4 regions of the Streptomyces sp. NPDC047981 genome follow, and region 2 is predicted to be linked to each of the others. Evidence: riboswitches for the same ligand, from Rfam matches in the RefSeq annotation. Region 2 holds a riboswitch; each other region holds the start of a gene.

The links. A riboswitch is a leader RNA that binds a small molecule or an ion and turns the genes downstream of it on or off. The one in region 2 is predicted to bind cyclic di-AMP.
Positions count from the first base shown of each region.
Region 1: linked by a shared signal. The riboswitch ahead of AB0E14_RS34320 (M23 family metallopeptidase) and the one ahead of AB0E14_RS24830 (M23 family metallopeptidase) in region 2 are both predicted to bind cyclic di-AMP.
Region 3: linked by a shared signal. The riboswitch ahead of AB0E14_RS15900 (transglycosylase family protein) and the one ahead of AB0E14_RS24830 (M23 family metallopeptidase) in region 2 are both predicted to bind cyclic di-AMP.
Region 4: linked by a shared signal. The riboswitch ahead of AB0E14_RS00045 (LysM peptidoglycan-binding domain-containing M23 family metallopeptidase) and the one ahead of AB0E14_RS24830 (M23 family metallopeptidase) in region 2 are both predicted to bind cyclic di-AMP.

Region 1 is NZ_JBEZNQ010000093.1:8,535-13,057, forward strand. It holds gene AB0E14_RS34315 (aldo/keto reductase) at 1-693, opposite strand, end outside; gene AB0E14_RS34320 (M23 family metallopeptidase) at 796-1,884, opposite strand; cyclic di-AMP (ydaO/yuaA leader) riboswitch at 1,896-2,043, opposite strand; gene AB0E14_RS34325 (PP2C family protein-serine/threonine phosphatase) at 2,348-3,436, opposite strand; tRNA gene AB0E14_RS34330 (tRNA-Met) at 3,919-3,992, opposite strand; gene AB0E14_RS34335 (rhodanese-like domain-containing protein) at 4,055-4,523, opposite strand, start outside.
Region 2 is NZ_JBEZNQ010000045.1:1,662-6,184, forward strand. It holds gene AB0E14_RS24820 (HPr family phosphocarrier protein) at 155-436, shown strand; gene AB0E14_RS24825 (GntR family transcriptional regulator) at 637-1,329, opposite strand; gene AB0E14_RS24830 (M23 family metallopeptidase) at 1,505-2,290, opposite strand; cyclic di-AMP (ydaO/yuaA leader) riboswitch at 2,303-2,469, opposite strand; gene AB0E14_RS24835 (pitrilysin family protein) at 2,719-4,086, opposite strand; gene AB0E14_RS24840 (pitrilysin family protein) at 4,113-4,523, opposite strand, start outside.
Region 3 is NZ_JBEZNQ010000022.1:89,406-93,928, reverse strand. It holds gene AB0E14_RS15910 (cytochrome P450) at 1-613, shown strand, start outside; gene AB0E14_RS15905 (transglycosylase family protein) at 727-1,725, shown strand; cyclic di-AMP (ydaO/yuaA leader) riboswitch at 1,985-2,161, shown strand; gene AB0E14_RS15900 (transglycosylase family protein) at 2,165-2,851, shown strand; gene eno (phosphopyruvate hydratase) at 3,151-4,437, shown strand.
Region 4 is NZ_JBEZNQ010000001.1:5,474-9,996, reverse strand. It holds gene AB0E14_RS00060 (XRE family transcriptional regulator) at 1-348, shown strand, start outside; gene AB0E14_RS00055 (DUF6126 family protein) at 367-522, shown strand; gene AB0E14_RS00050 (tyrosine-protein phosphatase) at 539-1,351, opposite strand; cyclic di-AMP (ydaO/yuaA leader) riboswitch at 1,745-1,904, shown strand; gene AB0E14_RS00045 (LysM peptidoglycan-binding domain-containing M23 family metallopeptidase) at 1,909-2,871, shown strand; gene AB0E14_RS00040 (SGNH/GDSL hydrolase family protein) at 3,039-3,851, shown strand; gene AB0E14_RS00035 (STM4011 family radical SAM protein) at 3,838-4,523, opposite strand, start outside.

The sequences.
Region 1 (4,523 bases), on a different contig from region 2:
GACGCTGTCGACGGTCTTCCCGGCGCGGTACTTGCCCGTGAGGAAGCCGGAGGCAAGGGCGAAGTACGGGACGGCCGCGAGCCCGGCCCGCTCGGTGGTGGCCAGCAGCTCGCCCTCGTAGGTGTCGCGCGACAGCAGGTTGTAGTGCGGCTGCAGGGCGACGTAACGGGCGAGGCCTTCGGCCTCGGCGAAGTCGAGGGAGGCCTGGAGCCGCTCGGGAGAGATGTTGGAGGCGGCGACGGCGCGCACCTTGCCGTCCCGCACCAGCTGGTCGAGCGCGGTGACGATCTCCTCGACCGGGACGGTCGGGTCGTCGAAGTGCGAGTAGTACAGGTCGATGTGGTCGGTCCCGAGCCGCCGCAGCGACTCCTCCACCGCGCCCTTGATCGTGGTCGCGGCGAGGCCCTTGTAGCGGGGGTGCGCGCCGACCTTGGTCGCGATGACCACCTCGGAGCGGTTGCCGCGGGAGGCCAGCCACTTGCCGATGACCGTCTCGGACTCTCCGCCCTGATTGCCCTCGGCCCAGGCCGAGTACATGTCGGCGGTGTCCACGAAGTTGCCGCCCGCGGCGGTGTAGGCGTCGAGGACCGCGAAGGACTGCTCCTCGTCGGCGGACCAGCCGAAGACGTTGCCGCCCAGTGCGAGGGGGAAGACGTCGAGGTCTGAGGTGCCCAGCGGGCGAAGTGAGGTCATGGGACGGTACAACGACCGTCCCGGGGCCGGGTATTCCGGCAGCCCTGAGGTCGGGGGGGGGTGCCGCCAGGACTGCCGGAGTCGGGAAGTCTCCGGGGGTCGCTAGACCGAGAGGCCCTTGCTGCCCAGCCAGGCCGCCGGGTCGATGCCCGCGCCGCCCGCGGTGTGGACCTCGAGGTGCAGGTGCGGGCCGGTCACGTTGCCGGTCGCGCCCACGCGCCCGATCGTGTCGCCGGTGCCCACGGTCTGGCCGACGCTCGCCGTCATCGAGGACAGGTGCGCGTACCAGACCTCCGTGCCGTCCTCCAGCTCGAGGACGATCCGGTAGCCGTACGAGCCGGACCAGCCGGCCGACTTGATGGTGCCGCCGTGCACCGCCTTGACCGGCGTGCCGGTGGGCGCCGCGAAGTCGAGGCCGGTGTGCTGGCCGGAGGACCACATGGAGCCGGACTGGCCGTAGGTGGAGGTGATCGTGTACGAGGACGTGGGCAGCGAGTAGCTCGCGGCGAGCTTGGCCAGGCGCTCGGCCTCGGCCTTCGCCGCCGCCTCCTCCTCGGCCTTCTTCTTGGCCGCGGCCGCTTCCTTCTCGGCCTGGTCCGCCTTGGCGGCGGCCTCGGCGGCGGCCTTCTCGGCGGCCGCCTTCTCCGCCGCGGCCTTCTCGGCGGCGTCGGCGGAGGCCTGCTGCTGCTCGGCCTGCTGGAGGATGCGCGCGCGCAGCGCCTCGCCCGCGTCGGCGGCCGACGTGGTCTTGGCACCGTCGGCCTTGTCGACGCTGTCGGCCGGCAGGGCCAGGGTGGCCGTGAGGGGCTGCGGGTTGGTCGTACCGGAGTCCGAACCCGCGTCGTCGTCCGAGATGAACTCGCCGACACCGGGCAGCTCGGAGGCGTCCGGCAGGTTGAGGTCGGGAAGCGATATCGAGACCGGGGGCTTCTCCTTGGCGGTCGCCATGCCGCCCGCGCCGACCGCCGCGATGACACCGACGCCGAGGACGGTGGAGGAGCGGGCGAAGCCGGAGCGCTGCTTCACGACGCGGTGGCGGCCACCCGAACGGGACTGCTGGCGCAGGGAGTCCTCGGTGGGGTTCCACTCCCCCCACGTCGCCGCGTCGTCGTCCGTCCCGGCGGCGCCACGGGCGCCGAACGCGTGGAACCCGTCAGAAAGACCTTCGGGGGCAGGGCTGTTGGACGCCACGGAGGCGTGCTCCTTTCCTTCCTTCTCGCCTACCGGGTTAGCTGACGGGTTCGGAGCAGGAAGGTCTCCTACGGGCGGTTCCGCACGGGTGCGAAGGTGCCCGATTCACCCCAAGTAGTGGTTCCCCGGTTCCCTTTCAGGATTCGGCGCACGCGCACGGTGCCGTCTCTTGCGACGGCTGGGACGACCGCGCTGCGTTATCGAACGTTAATAGACACGGGGGGCTGATTCCAAGCTGTTCCCGTTGATCATTCCCGAGATTGAGCTGGTACAGCCCGATTTGAGCCCGCTTCAGTACGAAGTCTTACCGCGCCGCGGTGAGTGACGGTTCGTCAATTGTTATCGGAGCGGTACCCCTCCACTACGCAAGGTCACGGCGGCCGTCATGGCAGTGGTCACGGCAGTCGTCACAGCAGGGCACGGCAGGGCACAGCAGGGGTCACGGCAGAGGTCACGGCAGGGGTCACGGCACCACGGGCATCGTCCGGCGCCGCTCCGGCTGGCCCGCGCCCGGCCGGCTCACGGCGAGCAGCGCCATGTCGTCGGTGGAGCCCCCACCCGTGTACCGGCGCACGTCGTCGACCAGCGCGTCGAGCAGTTCCTCGGGGCCCGGGAAGATCCTCCCGGCGAGCCGCTCGGCCGGTTCGTAGAACGCCCCCGAGGCGTCGCGCGCCTCGGAGAGCCCGTCGGTGTAGAGGAGCAGCGTGGCGCCCGGCGGGTACGGGGCCTCGTCGGCCCGGTCGGGCCAGGCGGCCAGCTCGCCCATGCCGAGCGGCAGCGCGGGCTCGGTCGGCTCCAGATGCGCCAGGCCCCCGTCCGCGTGGAGCAATAGCGGCTCGGGGTGGCCCCGGTTCACCACCCGTACCCGCCCTTCCCCGCGCGGGATCTCGGCGAGGACGGCGGTGGTGAACCCCTCGAAGGCGTCGAGCCCGTCCCGGCGGGTGCCCTCGCGGGCGAGCGCCCGCTCCAGGCGTTGGGCGACGCCCTCGAGGGAGGACTCCTGCTCGGCCGCCTCCCGGAAGGCACCGATCACGACAGCGACCGCCTCCACCGCGTCGAGCCCCTTGCCGCGCACGTCACCCACCACGAGCCGGACCCCGAACGGCGTGTCCTGGACGGCGAAGAGGTCACCGCCGATGAACGCGTCCGCCTGCGCGGCCTCGTAGCGGGCCGCGACCTGGAGCCCGCCGATCCGCTCGGCGGGCGTCGGCAGCACGGCCTTCTGCGCGGTCTCCGCGATCACCCGCGCCGAGGCGAGCCGCTCGCCACTGCGCCGTACGACCCGGTTGATCAGCAGGGCGAGCGCGGAGACGGTGACGACGGTCAGCGTCTCGGTGAGGGCGGGGATGTCGTTGACGGTGTCGTTGTAGACGTGCAGCCCGATGCTGGCGAGGACGGCGGCGATGCCGGTGAGCAGCGTCGTGAGCATGGAGAAGAACGGCGCGGCGATGAGCGGCGCGGCGGCGAACATCGGGGAGGCCGTGTACGAGGCGGGGGTGGACAGGTCGAAGACGATCCCGCCGACGATCACCAGCGGCGGCAGGGCCCGGATGAAGCGGCGCGCCCGCTCCGCCCGCCGCCGCGGGCCCCGAGAGGAGAGCCCGTTGGCCGAGCCGTTCGCCAGGCCGTTCGCTGAGCCGTTCGCCCGCCCGCTCGCCGAGCCGTTGGCGAGGCCGTTCGCCCGCCCGCCCGCCGAGCCGTTGCGCGCCCCGGCGCCCCGCCCGTTCACCGACGGACGCGGCTGCCCCTTCCCCCGCCCCTGCCCCCGGTCCGGCCCTCGTTCCTGCCCCTGCCCCTGGCCCTGCCCCACCTGTGGTCTCCTGCCCGGTCCGTACACGGCACGGCGACGGACGGTACCGCGCCCTCCCCAGGGTGGCGGGAGCCGCGCCGCTCGGCGACCCCCGCTCGGCCATGTGGGGGACACGGGTTCCGCACTCCCCGCAGCCGCACGAGCGCCGCCCGGTCGTCGGAAACGGCCGGAAACGACGAAGGCCCGGATCCAGTGACTGGATCCGGGCCTTCGTTGCTACTGAGTAGCGGGGACAGGATTTGAACCTGCGACCTCTGGGTTATGAGCCCAGCGAGCTACCGAGCTGCTCCACCCCGCGTCGGTGAATACGACCTTACGGCATGGTGCGCGGATCCCCTAATCCGTTTCCCGGCCGAGGTCTCAGCAGCCACAGTCCTCGGCGTCGACCGGGGCGGTGAGCGGGTCCGCGTCCTTCTTCGCGGGGCCCTCCCACGTCTCGTACGCGAAGCCCTCCCGGACCCAGTACTCGAAGCCGCCGAGCATCTCCTTGACCTGGAATCCCAGCTGGGCGAGGGCGAGCGCGGCGCGGGTGGCGCCGTTGCAGCCGGGGCCCCAGCAGTACGTGACCACGGGAACGGACTTGTCGAGCAGCTGCTCGGCCTGCTCGGCGATGAGCGCGGTCGGCAGGTGGAGGGCGCCGGGGACGTGGCCCTGGTCCCAGGACGCGGTGGAGCGGGAGTCCAGGACCACGAAGCCGAGGTCGCCGCCGGCGGCGACGGCGCTCGCGACATCGGAGACGTCGGCGTGGAAGGCGAGGCTGGCGGAGAAGTACGCGGCCGCGGCCTCGGGAGCGGCGGGCGGGGTACGAAGTACGGCGTTGACCTGCGCG
Region 2 (4,523 bases):
CCGACACGGGCACCGGTCGCGTGGCGCTTGTGCACCATGCAAGGTAGGGAGGACCGTACGGCCCCCCGACAGGGGTCGAAGGTCGGCGACGAGCATCCCGCAACCCGTGAGAGACTGGTCTAGACAACCCGCTTGAGACTTGAAGGGCAACACCATGGCTGAGCGCCGCGTCAACGTCGGTTGGGCCGAGGGCCTGCACGCCCGCCCCGCCTCCATCTTCGTCCGTGCCGCCACGGCCTCCGGCGTCCCCGTGACGATCGCCAAGGCCGATGGCAACCCGGTGAACGCCGCGTCGATGCTCGCGGTGCTCGGTCTGGGCGCGCAGGGCGGCGAGGAGATCGTGCTCGCTTCGGACGCCGACGGCGCCGAGGCCGCGCTCGACCGTCTGGCGAAGCTGGTTGCCGAGGGGCTCGAGGAGCTCCCCGAGACCGTCTGACGGATGCCCGGCCGGACCGAGGGTCCGGCCGCATTCACGGGAAGCCGCACACGCCGCGACGCCGGCGGGTGCGGCTTCTTTCATTCCCTTTTCTCCGGAGCGGCGGGCGAACGCCATCAAAATCCGCGCCGAATTCCGCCGTCTCCGGGCAGCACGAAAAAGCCCCTCGAATTCCCCTCTCTTTGTATACGGCCCGTTCGTTAATTCCGACCGCTCGCGGTGTTGACGACATGTTGCGAAGTCCTCACACGCCCGCGCGGGGGCCGGTCCGGGCGCTTCAGCCGGTGCAGCAGCAGGGAGCGCTCGGCGTGCAGCGCGGTCAGCGCCCGGGCCCGTTCGGCATCTCCGCGCGCCACCGCGTCCACGATCGCGCCGTGCTCCGCCCAGGCCTCGACCGGCTGGGCGGGGGCCTCGACGGCATACATCCAGGCGATCTTGTGGCGCAGCTGGGTGAGCAGGGCGGTGAGCGCGGGGCTGCCCGAGGCCTGGGCCAGGGTCTCGTGGAACCAGCCGCCGAGTGAGCGCAGGTCGTCCCCCTGGCCTCGCCTGGCCCGCTCCTGCCCCAGTCTGACCAGGCCCCGCAGCACCTTGAGGTGGGCCTCGGTGCGGCGCTGCGCGGCCCGGGCCGCGCCGAGCGGTTCGAGGAGCGAGCGCATGTCCAGGAGGTCGGCCGCCTCCTGCTCGGTGGGCTCGGCCACCTGGGCGCCCGCGTGTCGGCGGGTGATCACGAAGCCCTCGGACTCCAGGGTGCGCAGCGCCTCGCGGACCGGGACGCGGGAGACTCCGTACCGACGGGCCAGCTGCTCCTCGGTCAGCCGGCTGCCGCGCTCGAAGACGCCGGTGACGATGTCGTCCCGGATCGCCGTGCACACCGAGTGCGCGGGAATGCGCATGATCGACCTCCGCCTTAATACGCGCGAAACCGGTTGTCCGGCGACTCTATTGCAGCAGGGCGGTATTTCCGACGGCTCCTCGGGAATCATGGATATCTTTTGGTCAGCGAAAAGCCCCGGCTCAGTACGAGCCGGGGCTTTTCTGACGTGCGGTGCGGGTCGGGGGAACGTCCGGTCAGACGTTCACGCCGCGGGCGCGGAGGTACGCGACCGGGTTGATGTCCGAGCCGTACTCGGCGGTGGTGCGGGCCTCGAAGTGGAGGTGCGGACCGGTCGAGTTGCCGGTCGAGCCCGAGATGCCTATCTGCTGGCCCGGGGTGACGGACTGGCCGACGGAGACGCTGATGGCCGAGAGGTGCCCGTACTGGGTGTACGTGCCGTCGTTCATCCGGATCACGATGTTGTTGCCGTACGCGCCGCCCCAGCCGGCCTCGACGACGGTGCCGGAGCCGACGGAGACGACCTTGGTGCCGTACGCGGCGTGGAAGTCGACGCCGGAGTGGCTGCCGGAGGACCAGAGGGAGCCACCGGTCTTGTAGCCGGTCGAGACGTACGAACCGGCCACGGGGAGCTGGAAGGAGTTCAGGCGCTTGCGCTCGGCCTCGCGGGCGGCGCGCTCCTTGGCCTCGCGGATCTCCTTGGCGCGGGCCTCGGCCTTGCGCTTGGCCTCCGCCTTGGCGCGGGCCTCGGCGACGCGCTTGGCCTCGGCCTCGGCTGCCTCGCGCTCCTGCGCGGCGGCCTGGGCGTCGATCTTGTCGGCGAGGGCGTTGTCGGCGGCGACGACCTGGGTCAGGCCGGTGTCCTCAAGGGAGGGGGCTTCCGTGTCGGCGGCGAACGCCGGGGAGGCCAGGGTGCCGATGACACCGGCGGTCGCGAGGGTCGCGACTCCGGCGACGCCCGCGCGGCGGCGCGCCAGTCGGCTCGGACCACGATGCTTCCCGGTGGCACGGGTGAACGCCATGAAGTGGCTGATCCTTTCCTTCCTTCTCGCCTACCGGGTTAGCTGACGGGTTCGGAGCAGGAAGGTCTCCTACGGGCCCCTCCGCACGGATGCGAAGGCGTCCGATTCACCCCAGGGACTTCGTGTGGGTCCCCGGCTCCCCAGGCTCGCGCCTGACGGGGACTCGGCGATGACTGTCCGATGCCGCGGGCGCGGCGGGTGCAACTGGCGAACAGCCGGACCGACGCTATGCGGACCGTCTTTCAATCACCAAACAGACACGCCAGTTTGTAAGACATGCCACAGGACATACGAACACCCTCCCCACCAATACGGACATAGCGGAGGACCCCGACGTAACGTGACGTCGGGGCCCTCCGGTCGCTCCGTTCCGACGGCGGCGCGGAGCTGCCGAGGCGGGGCGTCGACAGCGGCGCACCGCCGCTCGATCAGCCGGTGACGACGGTGACTTCACCGATGCCGAGGGCCCGTACGGGCTCCTCGATCTCGGCCGCGTCGCCCACCAGGACGGTGACGAGCCGGTCCACCGGGAAGGCGTTGACGACGGCGGCCGTCGCCTCGACCGTGCCGGTCTCGGCCAGGCGCGCGTACAACTGCGCCTGGAAGTCGTCCGGGAGGTGCTGCTCGACCTGGTCGGCGAGGGTCGCCGCGACGGAGGCCGCGGTCTCGTACTTGAGCGGTGCCACGCCCACCAGGTTCTGCACGGCCACGTCGCGCTCGGCGTCCGTCAGACCCTCGGCGGCGAGGGTGCGCAGCACCTTCCACAGGTCGTCAAGTGCCGGGACGGTGTTGGGGGTGTCCACGGAGCCGCTGATGGCGAGCATCGAGGCGCCGTGGCCCGCGCCGTCGGAGCGCAGGACCTGACCGAAGGCGCGGACGCCGTAGGTGTAGCCCTTCTCCTCGCGCAGGACGCGGTCCAGGCGGGAGGTGAGCGTGCCGCCGAGGCAGTACGTGCCGAGGACCTGGGCCGGCCAGACGCGGTCGTGCCGGTCGGCGCCGACGCGGCCGATCAGGAGCTGCGTCTGGACGGCGCCCGGCCGGTCGACGATGACCACACGGCCGGTGTCGTCGGCCGTGATCGGCGGCATGGGCCGGGGCTCCGCGCTGTCCCCCGTCCAGGCGCCGAGCGACTCGGCGAGGACCTTGTCCAGGTCCACGTCGGTCAGGTCGCCGACGACCACGGCGGTGGCCGTGGAGGGCCGCAGGTGCTTCTGGAAGAAGGCACGGACGGCGGCGGCGTCGATGGCCGTCACCGTCTCCTCGGTGCCCTGGCGCGGCCGGGACATGCGGGACTCGGCCGGGAAGAGCTCCTTGGAGAGCTGCTTGGCCGCCCGGCGGGCCGGGTTGGCCGTCTCGTGCGGGATCTCGTCGAGCCTGTTGCGCACCAGGCGCTCGACCTCGGTCTCGAGGAACGCCGGCGCGATCAGGGCCTCGGAGAGCAGCCCGAGCGCCTTGGGGAGCCGGGAGACGGGAACCTCCAGGGAGACCCGTACGCCCGGGTGGTCCGCGTGCGCGTCGAGCGTGGCACCGCAGCGCTCCAGCTCGGCGGCGAACTCCTCGGCGGTGTGCTGGTCGGTGCCCTCGGAGAGGGCACGGGCCATGATCGTGGCGACGCCGTCGAGACCCGCGGGCTCGGCCTCCAGCGGGGCGTCGAAGAAGATCTCGACGGCCACGACCTGCTGGCCGGGGCGGTGGCAGCGCAGGACGGTCATGCCGTTGTCCAGCGCGCCGCGGTCGGGGGCGGGGAAGGCCCAGGGCTTGGCCGCGCCCGGCTGGGGCTGCGGATGGAACGTCATGCTCGTCAAAGACGCGGCAGCGTCGGTCACTGGTCCGCTCCCTCTTCCTCGTCGCTGTCGCTCTGCTCGTCGTCGCTCTGGTCGTCGCCGACGGGTTCGTAGACCAGCACCGCGCGGTTGTCCGGGCGCAGTCGGGCGGCGGCGACCTCCCGCACCTCCTCGGCGGTGACGTCCAGGACCCGGTTGACGGCCGTCAGGGCGAGCTGCGGGTCGCCGAACAGGACCGCGAAGCGGCACAGTTCGTCGGCGCGGCCCGCGACCGTGCCGAGCCGGTCCAGCCACTCGCGCTCCAACTGGGCCTGGGCGCGCTCCATCTCCTCGGGCGTCGGGCCCTCGGCGGCGAAGCGGGCCAGCTCCTCGTCGACGGCCGCCTCGATCTCGGGCACCTCGACGCCGCCGGAGGTCTTGACGTCCAGCCAGCCCAGCGAGGGCGCGCC
Region 3 (4,523 bases), on a different contig from region 2:
CGACCTGATCTCGGGGCTCATCAAGGCCTCCGACCACGGCGAGCACCTCACCGAGAACGAGGCCGCCGCCATGGCGTTCATCCTGCTCTTCGCCGGCTTCGAGACCACCGTCAACCTGGTCGGCAACGGGGTCTACGCCCTGCTCCGCAACCCCGGTCAGCGTGAGCGCCTGCAGGCCTCGCTCGCCGCGGGCGAGCGGGGGCTCCTGGAGACCGGTGTCGAGGAGCTGTTGCGCTACGACGGGCCGGTGGAGCTGGCGACCTGGCGGTACGCCATGGAGCCGCTGACGATCGGCGGCCAGGAGATCCCGGCGGGCGACCCGGTCCTGGTCGTCCTCGCGGCCGCCGACCGCGACCCGGCGCGCTTCGACGCGCCCGACACGCTCGATCTGGCCCGGCGCGACAACCAGCATCTCGGCTACGGGCACGGCATCCACTACTGCATCGGCGCGCCGCTCGCCCGGCTCGAAGGGCAGATCGCCCTCGCGACGCTGCTGACTCGCCTTCCGGACCTGCGACTTGGCGCCGATCCGGACGAACTGCGGTGGCGCGGAGGACTCATCATGCGCGGCTTGCGCACCCTTCCGGTGGAGTTTGCCCCAGTTGTGAAGTGACGCTCCGTCAAGACTGTGACTTTTACGTGATCTCCGCTGCATCGACTTGTGACTGACGTTCGAATGCCGCTACGTTCACCGTCACCTCAGCAGTCACACGGAAGGCAGCCCGCATGCGCTCCGGGAACGGTCGACACCGCAGACCCCGCCAGGCCCCCGCCATCGTCGTCGCCGCAGGCGTGACGGGATCGGCCCTCGCGCTGCCCCTCCTGGCGGCGGGCTCCGCCTCCGCCGCCGACGCGGCGACCTGGGACCGGGTCGCGGAGTGCTCCTCGGGCGGCCAGTGGAGCGCGCACTTCGGCAACGGGCTCTACGGCGGACTCCAGTTCTCCCAGGAGGGCTGGGAGCGCCACGGCGGTCTCGCGTACGCGACGAGCGCCGACCTCGCCAGCCGCGCCCAGCAGATCGCGGTGGCCGAAAAGGCCCTTGCCGCGGGCGACAACCAGTGGGCCACCTGCGCGCCGATCGCCGGCCTGACCAACGACGGCGCCAAGCCGGACGTCGACCCCGGACCGGCCGTCAAGCCGTCCGAGCCCACGGGCCCGCTCCCCGAGTCCGACCGCACCTCCGGCCTCCCGTCGGGCTCCGCGCAGTCCGCGGCCCCCTCGGACGAGTCCTCCACCCCCTCCTCCGAGGTCTCCACGCCGTCCACGGCCACCCCCGAGACCTCCACCACGCCCGAGACGTCCCCCGCGGCGCCCGAGACCTCCGGCACCCCGTCCGCTCCGGGCAACGGCAAGCACCGGGGCGACGCGGCACCGGAGGAGACGGGCAATGCGGACACGGACCGCGAAAAGGGCCGCCACGCCCTGCCTTCTGACACGCCGACGACGGACGGTTCCGTCGAGAGCGGTGCGAACCCGGACAGTACGGACAACACGCCCGCTGAGGACATCACCGACGCTATCGGCGAATACACCGTCAAGCCCGGCGACAACCTCACCGAGATCGCCCAGCGGAACGAACTTCCCGGCGGCTGGGGCGCCCTGTACGACGCCAACCGCACGGTCGTGGGTGCCGACCCGGACCTCATCATCCCTGGCCAGAGCCTCGATCTGACGCCGGACAAGGCTGCGGACAAGGCTGCGGGGGCGGATGCGCCGCAGGGGTAGTTCGGGGCTGAATGTCCGGTTCTGTGCAAGTGAGACATGGGTCTCTTCGCCTCAACTGGCGTGTCTCGTCCGTGAACTCCCCTTCCGTCATCTCTCACCTGCGTAAACGCCCTTTGTCCCGAGGCAAGTAGGGGGGATTTGTCCCCCATGGACGTCTTTGAACTTCCCCCGGGTCTGTGTCTACGGTCGTGACCGCTCGCCACCGCGGGCCCCGTCGACCGAAACGCCGAATCCTGCCGTCGGCCGATGGGAACAGTCGTCGCGTCAAGCGCCGTAGGCAGGAGCGGGGGACCCAAGGTAAGTGCCGTTCCCGGCCGTTGAGACAGACGGCCGAAGGACCGGCTTGGGGTGAAGCCGCGCGCAAGGTCGCGCGGCCGGGCAATCCACATCGGCCCGAACCCGACAGCTCACCTCGCAGGCGTCGGTGAGGAGAAGTCCCATGCTGTTTTCCGCCAAGGGCAAACACCGTCGTCCCTCCAAGGCCACCCGCGCCGTCGCCCTCGCCGGTGTCGCCGGTGTCGCCGTCGCCGCCCCCCTGATGGGCGCCGGCACCGCCTCGGCCGCCACCGTCTCCGAGTGGGACAAGGTCGCCCAGTGCGAGTCCGGCGGCAACTGGTCCATCAACACCGGCAACGGCTACTACGGCGGCCTGCAGTTCTCCAACTCCACGTGGGCCGCCTTCGGTGGCACCGCGTACGCCTCGAGCGCCGACCAGGCCTCGAAGTCGCAGCAGATCGCCATCGCCGAGAAGGTCCTCGCGGGCCAGGGCAAGGGCGCCTGGCCGAGCTGTGGCGTCGGCCTCTCGTCCGCCACCCCCGGCGTCGTCGCGGAGAGCGCGCCGCAGCAGGAGCGTCAGGCCGAGCAGCCGACGACCCGCAGCGAGCAGCGGACCGCCCCGAAGGCCCCGGCCAAGAAGGCCGAGTCCAAGAAGACCGTCACCACCCCGACCGGCAAGAAGGTCAAGAAGGGCGACGGCGAGTACAAGGTCGTCGCCGGCGACACCCTGAGCACGATCGCCGCCGCCCACGACGTCAAGGGCGGCTGGGCCAAGCTCTTCGAGCTCAACAAGGACGTCGTCGAGGACGCCGACCTGATCTACCCGGGCCAGCAGCTCCACCTGAAGTGAGCCCGGCGGCCCGCGTGAGTCCGGCGGCTCACGCGCGCCCCACGACCCTCCCGCGGTGACCACCCCGGTCCGCAGCGTCCTTCCCCCGTGCGCTGCGGACCGGGGTTCCGCGTTGTCAGGGGTTACCGCCGAGTAGATTCGGGGCCCTTTGGCCCGAGATGCGTGCCCTTGGGTCCTTTTTCGTCCCAGGGGGCGGGCGCCCGGCTGGCCGGAGCCTCCGAGCCGGTTAGGCTCTTGTCGCAAGGCCAAAGCGACCCTGCACCGCAAGCGTCACATCTAGCGTCACATCCCAGAAGGAGATGCTCGTGCCGTCCATCGACGTCGTCGTAGCCCGGGAAATCCTGGACTCCCGAGGCAACCCCACGGTCGAGGTCGAGGTCGGCCTCGACGACGGCAGCACCGGCCGTGCTGCCGTTCCGTCCGGTGCCTCCACCGGTGCGTTCGAGGCCATTGAGCTCCGTGACGGAGACAAGAACCGCTACCAGGGCAAGGGCGTCGAGAAGGCCGTCCTCGCCGTGATCGAGCAGATCGGCCCGGAGCTCGTCGGCTACGACGCCACCGAGCAGCGCCTCATCGACCAGGCCATGTTCGACCTGGACGCCACCGACAACAAGGCCTCCCTCGGCGCCAACGCCATCCTCGGCGTCTCCCTCGCCGTCGCGCACGCCGCGTCCGAGGCCTCCGACCTCCCGCTCTTCCGCTACCTCGGCGGCCCGAACGCGCACCTGCTGCCCGTTCCGATGATGAACATCCTGAACGGCGGCTCGCACGCCGACTCCAACGTGGACATCCAGGAGTTCATGATCGCGCCGATCGGCGCGGAGTCCTTCTCCGAGGCCCTGCGCTGGGGCACCGAGGTCTACCACACCCTCAAGTCCGTCCTGAAGACCAAGGGCCTGTCCACCGGCCTCGGCGACGAGGGCGGCTTCGCCCCGAACCTGGACTCCAACCGCGAGGCGCTCGACCTCATCCTGGAGGCCATCAAGCAGGCCGGCTACGTCCCGGGCAAGGACATCGCGCTGGCGCTCGACGTCGCCGCGTCCGAGTTCTACAAGGACGGCTCGTACGAGTTCGAGGGCAAGTCCCGCTCGGCCGCCGAGATGACCGAGTACTACGAGGAGCTGGTCTCCGCGTACCCGCTGGTCTCCATCGAGGACCCGCTGTTCGAGGACGACTGGGCCGGCTGGAAGGTCCTCACGGACAAGCTGGGCACCAAGGTCCAGATCGTCGGCGACGACCTGTTCGTCACCAACCCGGAGCGCCTGGCCCGCGGCATCGAGGACGGCGCCGCCAACGCGCTGCTCGTCAAGGTCAACCAGATCGGTTCGCTGACCGAGACCCTGGACGCCGTCGAGCTGGCCCAGCGCAACGGCTTCAAGTGCATGATGTCCCACCGCTCCGGTGAGACCGAGGACGTCACCATCGCCGACCTCGCCGTCGCCACCAACTGCGGCCAGATCAAGACCGGCGCCCCGGCCCGCTCCGAGCGCGTCGCCAAGTACAACCAGCTCCTGCGCATCGAGGAGATCCTCGACGACGCGGCGGTCTACGCCGGCCGCAGCGCGTTCCCGCGCTTCAAGGGCTGATCGCAGCTCCTGAGCACCCCGAGTCACCCTCGGTTACGTACGTCCCCGCACCCGGTCCCGTACCGTGTGCGGGGACGTCCGTTCTG
Region 4 (4,523 bases), on a different contig from region 2:
TCCGAACCCGTCGAGGCGGACGGCTGGACCTACCGCCAGGCCGGGGGGCCGGGCCGCGCGCTGCAGGCGCTCCGCGTCCACGTGCCGTACGCCACCCGGACCGACATCGTGCGGGTCCACCCGGGGGAGGAGTGGCTGCACGTCCTCGACGGCCGGGTGCGCCTCGCGCTCGGCGACTCCGTCCATGTCCTGGACCCCGGGGACAGCGCGCACTTCGACTCGCTCACCCCGCACCGGATCGGCGCCGCCGGACGGGGCGGAGCCGAGCTGCTCTTCGTCCACACGCTGATGCAGAGCCCCGTCGCCGAGCTGTGCCTCGGCGACGGTGGCGCACCGCACCTGCACTGAACCTCAGAAAGGACCGATATGTCCGAGAAGCACGCACCGGTCACCGGCGAGGAGCGCGAGGCCGGCAAGTTCCCCAAGGGGCTGGTCCTCCGGCTCTTCGCCTACCTCGTGGCCGGGCACCTCTTCGCCGGGTTCCTCTATCTGCTGTTCGCCCTCGGCGCGCAGAACCAGTGACGCGCCGGGGTGGGGCTCACCCCTCGACGACGAGCCGCTCGCGCAGCTTCGCCCGGGTCTCCGGGCTGAGCTTCAGGCCGTCGGTGAAGTAGTTCTCCGCCGTCCCCCAGGTCTGCTCCATCGTCTCGAACGCGGCCCGCAGGTACTCCACCCGCGCGTCGAACAGCGGGCTGATCAGCTCCATCACCTCGGGTGCCATCGCGTCCGAGGCGGAGGAGGCGCGGCGCACCTTGTAGCGGCGGTGCGGGTCGTTCGACTTCACGTAGTCGGCCTCGATCGCCTCGCGCTCGACGCCCACCGCGAGCAGCGAGATCGCGATGGAGAGACCGGCCCGGTCCTTTCCGGCCGCGCAGTGCATGAGCGCGGGGACGCTGTCCTCGGCGAGCGCGTGCAGGATGCGGCTGTGCTCCGCCGTCCGCTCGACGATCATCTGCCGGTACGAATCGGACATTCGGGTCGCGGCCTTGTCGCCGCCCAGGATGTCGCGCAGCTGCTCCAGCTCGCCGGAGCGGACGAGCTTCCAGAACTCCTTGCCGTCGGCCGGGTCGTTGAGCGGTATGTTCACGTTCCGTACACCGGGCAGTTCGACGTCCGGGCCCTCGATCTTGACATCGGCCTGATTGCGGAAGTCGAAGATCGTGTGCAGCCCGAGGGTGGTGAGGAAGGCCGCGTCCTCCTCGGTGGCGTGCGCCAGGTGGCCGCTGCGGAAGAGGCGCCCGAACCGCACCGAGCCGCCGTCCACGGTCGGCAGTCCGCCCACGTCCCGGAAGTTGCGTACCCCGGTGAGCTCGGGTTCGGTCGACGGGACCTGGGGCAGCTGCTGCGTCACGAGTGCTCCTGAAGGTAGACGGATCGCGATCGGTTCCTGATCGATTCCTGGGGCAATCATCCCGGGTGTCGGGGGCGGCGCGCACCCCTGGGTAGGGGATTGGGTGTTCTGTCCGAATTGAGCCCTTCGGTATAACGCGCCCTGGTTGCAGGGGAGATGGGTTTCGGGGCGTGAGCAGCGTCTCAAAGGTGACGGACCGTGCCTGATCGTCCCCGCTAATTCCCGTACCGGAAAAGGAAATCGATCCCCCGTCATCCACGCAGGGTGACCGGAATTCGGCGCGGATATCACGCCGCGGATTGCGAACGGAAACCAGCGGCTTGTTCGGCTCGACCCCGCTCGTCTAGCGTCACGCTCAATCCGGACGGACCGCCGAATCCTGCCACCGACCGGAATCAATCCGCACCCATCCACGTACGGCAGGAGCGGGGGACCCAGGTAAGTACGCCGCACCGGTCTGACCGGACGGCTCGGGGTGAAGCCGCGTGAGAACGCGGCCGGACATCTCCAGTCCGAACCCGACAGCTCACCTCGTAGGCGACGGAGAGGAATTCGCCATGCCCGCGAAGGGTAAGCATCGCCGTCCCAAGGCCAACCCGATCACGCGCGGATTCGTCGCCGCCGGCACCGGCGGCGCCGTCGTCGCCCTGCCGCTGCTCGGTGCGACCGGCGCCCACGCCGCCGAGAAGGCCGCGCCGGCCCTGACGTCCGAGAAGGCCGTCGCCGCCGTCGCCGCCACCCCCGCGAAGGCCCCGGCCGCCCCCGCGGCGAAGCCGAAGACGTACTCCGTCGTTCCCGGCGACTACCTGTCGAAGATCGCCGCCGAGCACGACCTCAAGGGTGGCTGGCAGAAGCTCTACGCCGACAACCGCCAGGTCGTCGGCGAGAACCCCTCGCTGATCCTCCCCGGCATGAAGCTCACCCTGGGCGCCAAGTCCACGGCCGCCCCGAAGGCCGCGGCCCCCAAGGCCGCCCCGAAGGCCGCGCCCAAGGCCGAGAAGAAGTCCTCGTCCTCCGACGCGAGCGAGTCGCGCGCCTCCCGCTCCTCCGAGCGCACCACGGCCGCCACCACCCAGGACTCCGCCCCCGCGCAGTCCGCCCCGGCGCAGTCCTCCTCCGGCTGGGTCGCTCCGGTCGGCGGCGGCGTCTCCACCCCGTACCGGGCCTCCGGTTCGATGTGGTCCTCCGGCTACCACACCGGTGTCGACTTCATCGCCTCCTCCGGCACCTCGGTCAAGGCCGTCGGCGCGGGCACCGTCCACTCGGCCGGCTGGAGCGGCGCGTACGGCAACGAGGTCGTCATCCAGCACGCCGACGGCACGTACTCCCAGTACGCCCACCTCTCCTCGCTCTCCGTCTCGGCCGGCCAGACCGTCACGGGCGGCCAGCAGATCGGCCTCTCCGGCTCGACCGGCAACTCCAGCGGCCCGCACCTGCACTTCGAGATCCGCACCGGCCCGAGCTACGGCTCGGACATCGACCCGCTGGCGTACCTGCGCCAGCACGGCGTCGGCATCTGACGAGCCGCGTCGTACGCACCACCCCGCAGGGGCCCGGCACTTCGGTGTGCCGGGCCCCTCGCGCGTATTCCGGCTTGGCGGAATCTTGACCGGTGGCGTATCTCACCCGGCGTCAACCCCTCCTTACGGTCGCGTAGGTCACACCCGTAAGGGAAAGATGAACTCCCGTGGCAGACGATTCGAGATCAAGAGACAAGAACGTATTCGGGTCGTACGCGGCGATCGGGGACAGCTTCACCGAGGGCGTGGGAGATCCCGGGCCGGACGGGAAGTACGTCGGATGGGCGGACCGCTTCGCGGTTCTCCTCGCCGACCAATTGCCGGAGCACGACGCGTTCCGTTACGCCAATCTGGCCGTCCGGGGCCGGCTCCTCGACCAGATCGTGGCGGAGCAGGTCCCGAGGGCCAAGGAACTCGCCCCCGACCTGGTGAGTTTCTGTGCGGGCGGCAACGACATCATCCGGCCCGGCACCGACCCGGACGACGTCGCCGAGCGCTTCGAGCGCGCCGTCGCCGACCTCACGTCGGCCGTCGGCACGGTGATGGTGACGACCGGCTTCGACACCCGCGACGTACCCGTCCTGCGGCACCTGCGCGGCAAGATCGCCACGTACACCGCGCACGTCCGGGCCATCGCCGACCGCTACGACTGCCCGGTCCTCGACCTGTGGTCGCTCAAGTCCGTACAGGACAGGCGGGCCTGGGACGACGACCGGCTGCACCTCTCGCCCGAGGGCCACACCCGGGTCGCGCTGCGCGCCGCCCAGGTCCTCGGCATGGACGTGCCGGCCGACCCGGACCAGGCCTGGCCGCCGCTGCCGCCGAGGGGGACCCTGGAGGTCCGCCGCGACGACATCCACTGGGCCAGGGAGTACCTCGTGCCGTGGATCGGGCGCCGCCTCCGCGGCGAGAGCTCGGGCGACGACGTCGCGGCCAAGCGCCCCGACCTCATGCCGGTCGGCGACCTCATGCCCCTCTGACGACTCCGTCGGGCGCGGCCGCGCCATCGGGTCCGACCACCCCGACCGGCGCGACCAGCCCGACCGGCGCGGCCGGGATCCGCTCCAGGACCCCGCCCGCGAACACGTCGTACAGCGGCAGCGTCTCCAGGTGGACGTAGCCGATGTGGCAGTCGCACACGGCGAGCGGGCAGGCGCGCGGGCGCAGGGCGGCACGGAACGAGCCGTCGTACAGATTGCCCAGCTCCGCCTTGACGAAGTGGCACCGGCGCACCGTCCCGTCGCCGTCCACGGAGATCACCGACTCCCCGGTCCTGCAGGGCAGCCCGGCCGAGCGGTGCGGATGGCGGCTGTACGGGAAGAGGGGGTCGAGGGCCGTCCAGCCCTCGGCCTCCTCGTCGGTGTACGTATGACCCTCCGCCGCGTTCACCCACAGATAGACCTCGCGCGGCAGGTCCGCGCGCAGCCGCTCCGCGTGCTCCCGGTGCTCGGCCAGACCGACGATCCCGACGCTGAACCGCGTGCCCCGCGCCGCCAGGTCGTGGCACTTGGCGAGGAAACGGTCGTACGGCGTCTGGCCGGGATGGTACGTGCACCAGAGCGCGAGGGTCTCGGCGTCGGCCTCGGCCAGCCAGTCCGTCCGGCAGCTCAGATTGGTCTGGATCGCCACCCGCTCGATGTGCGGCAGATGCG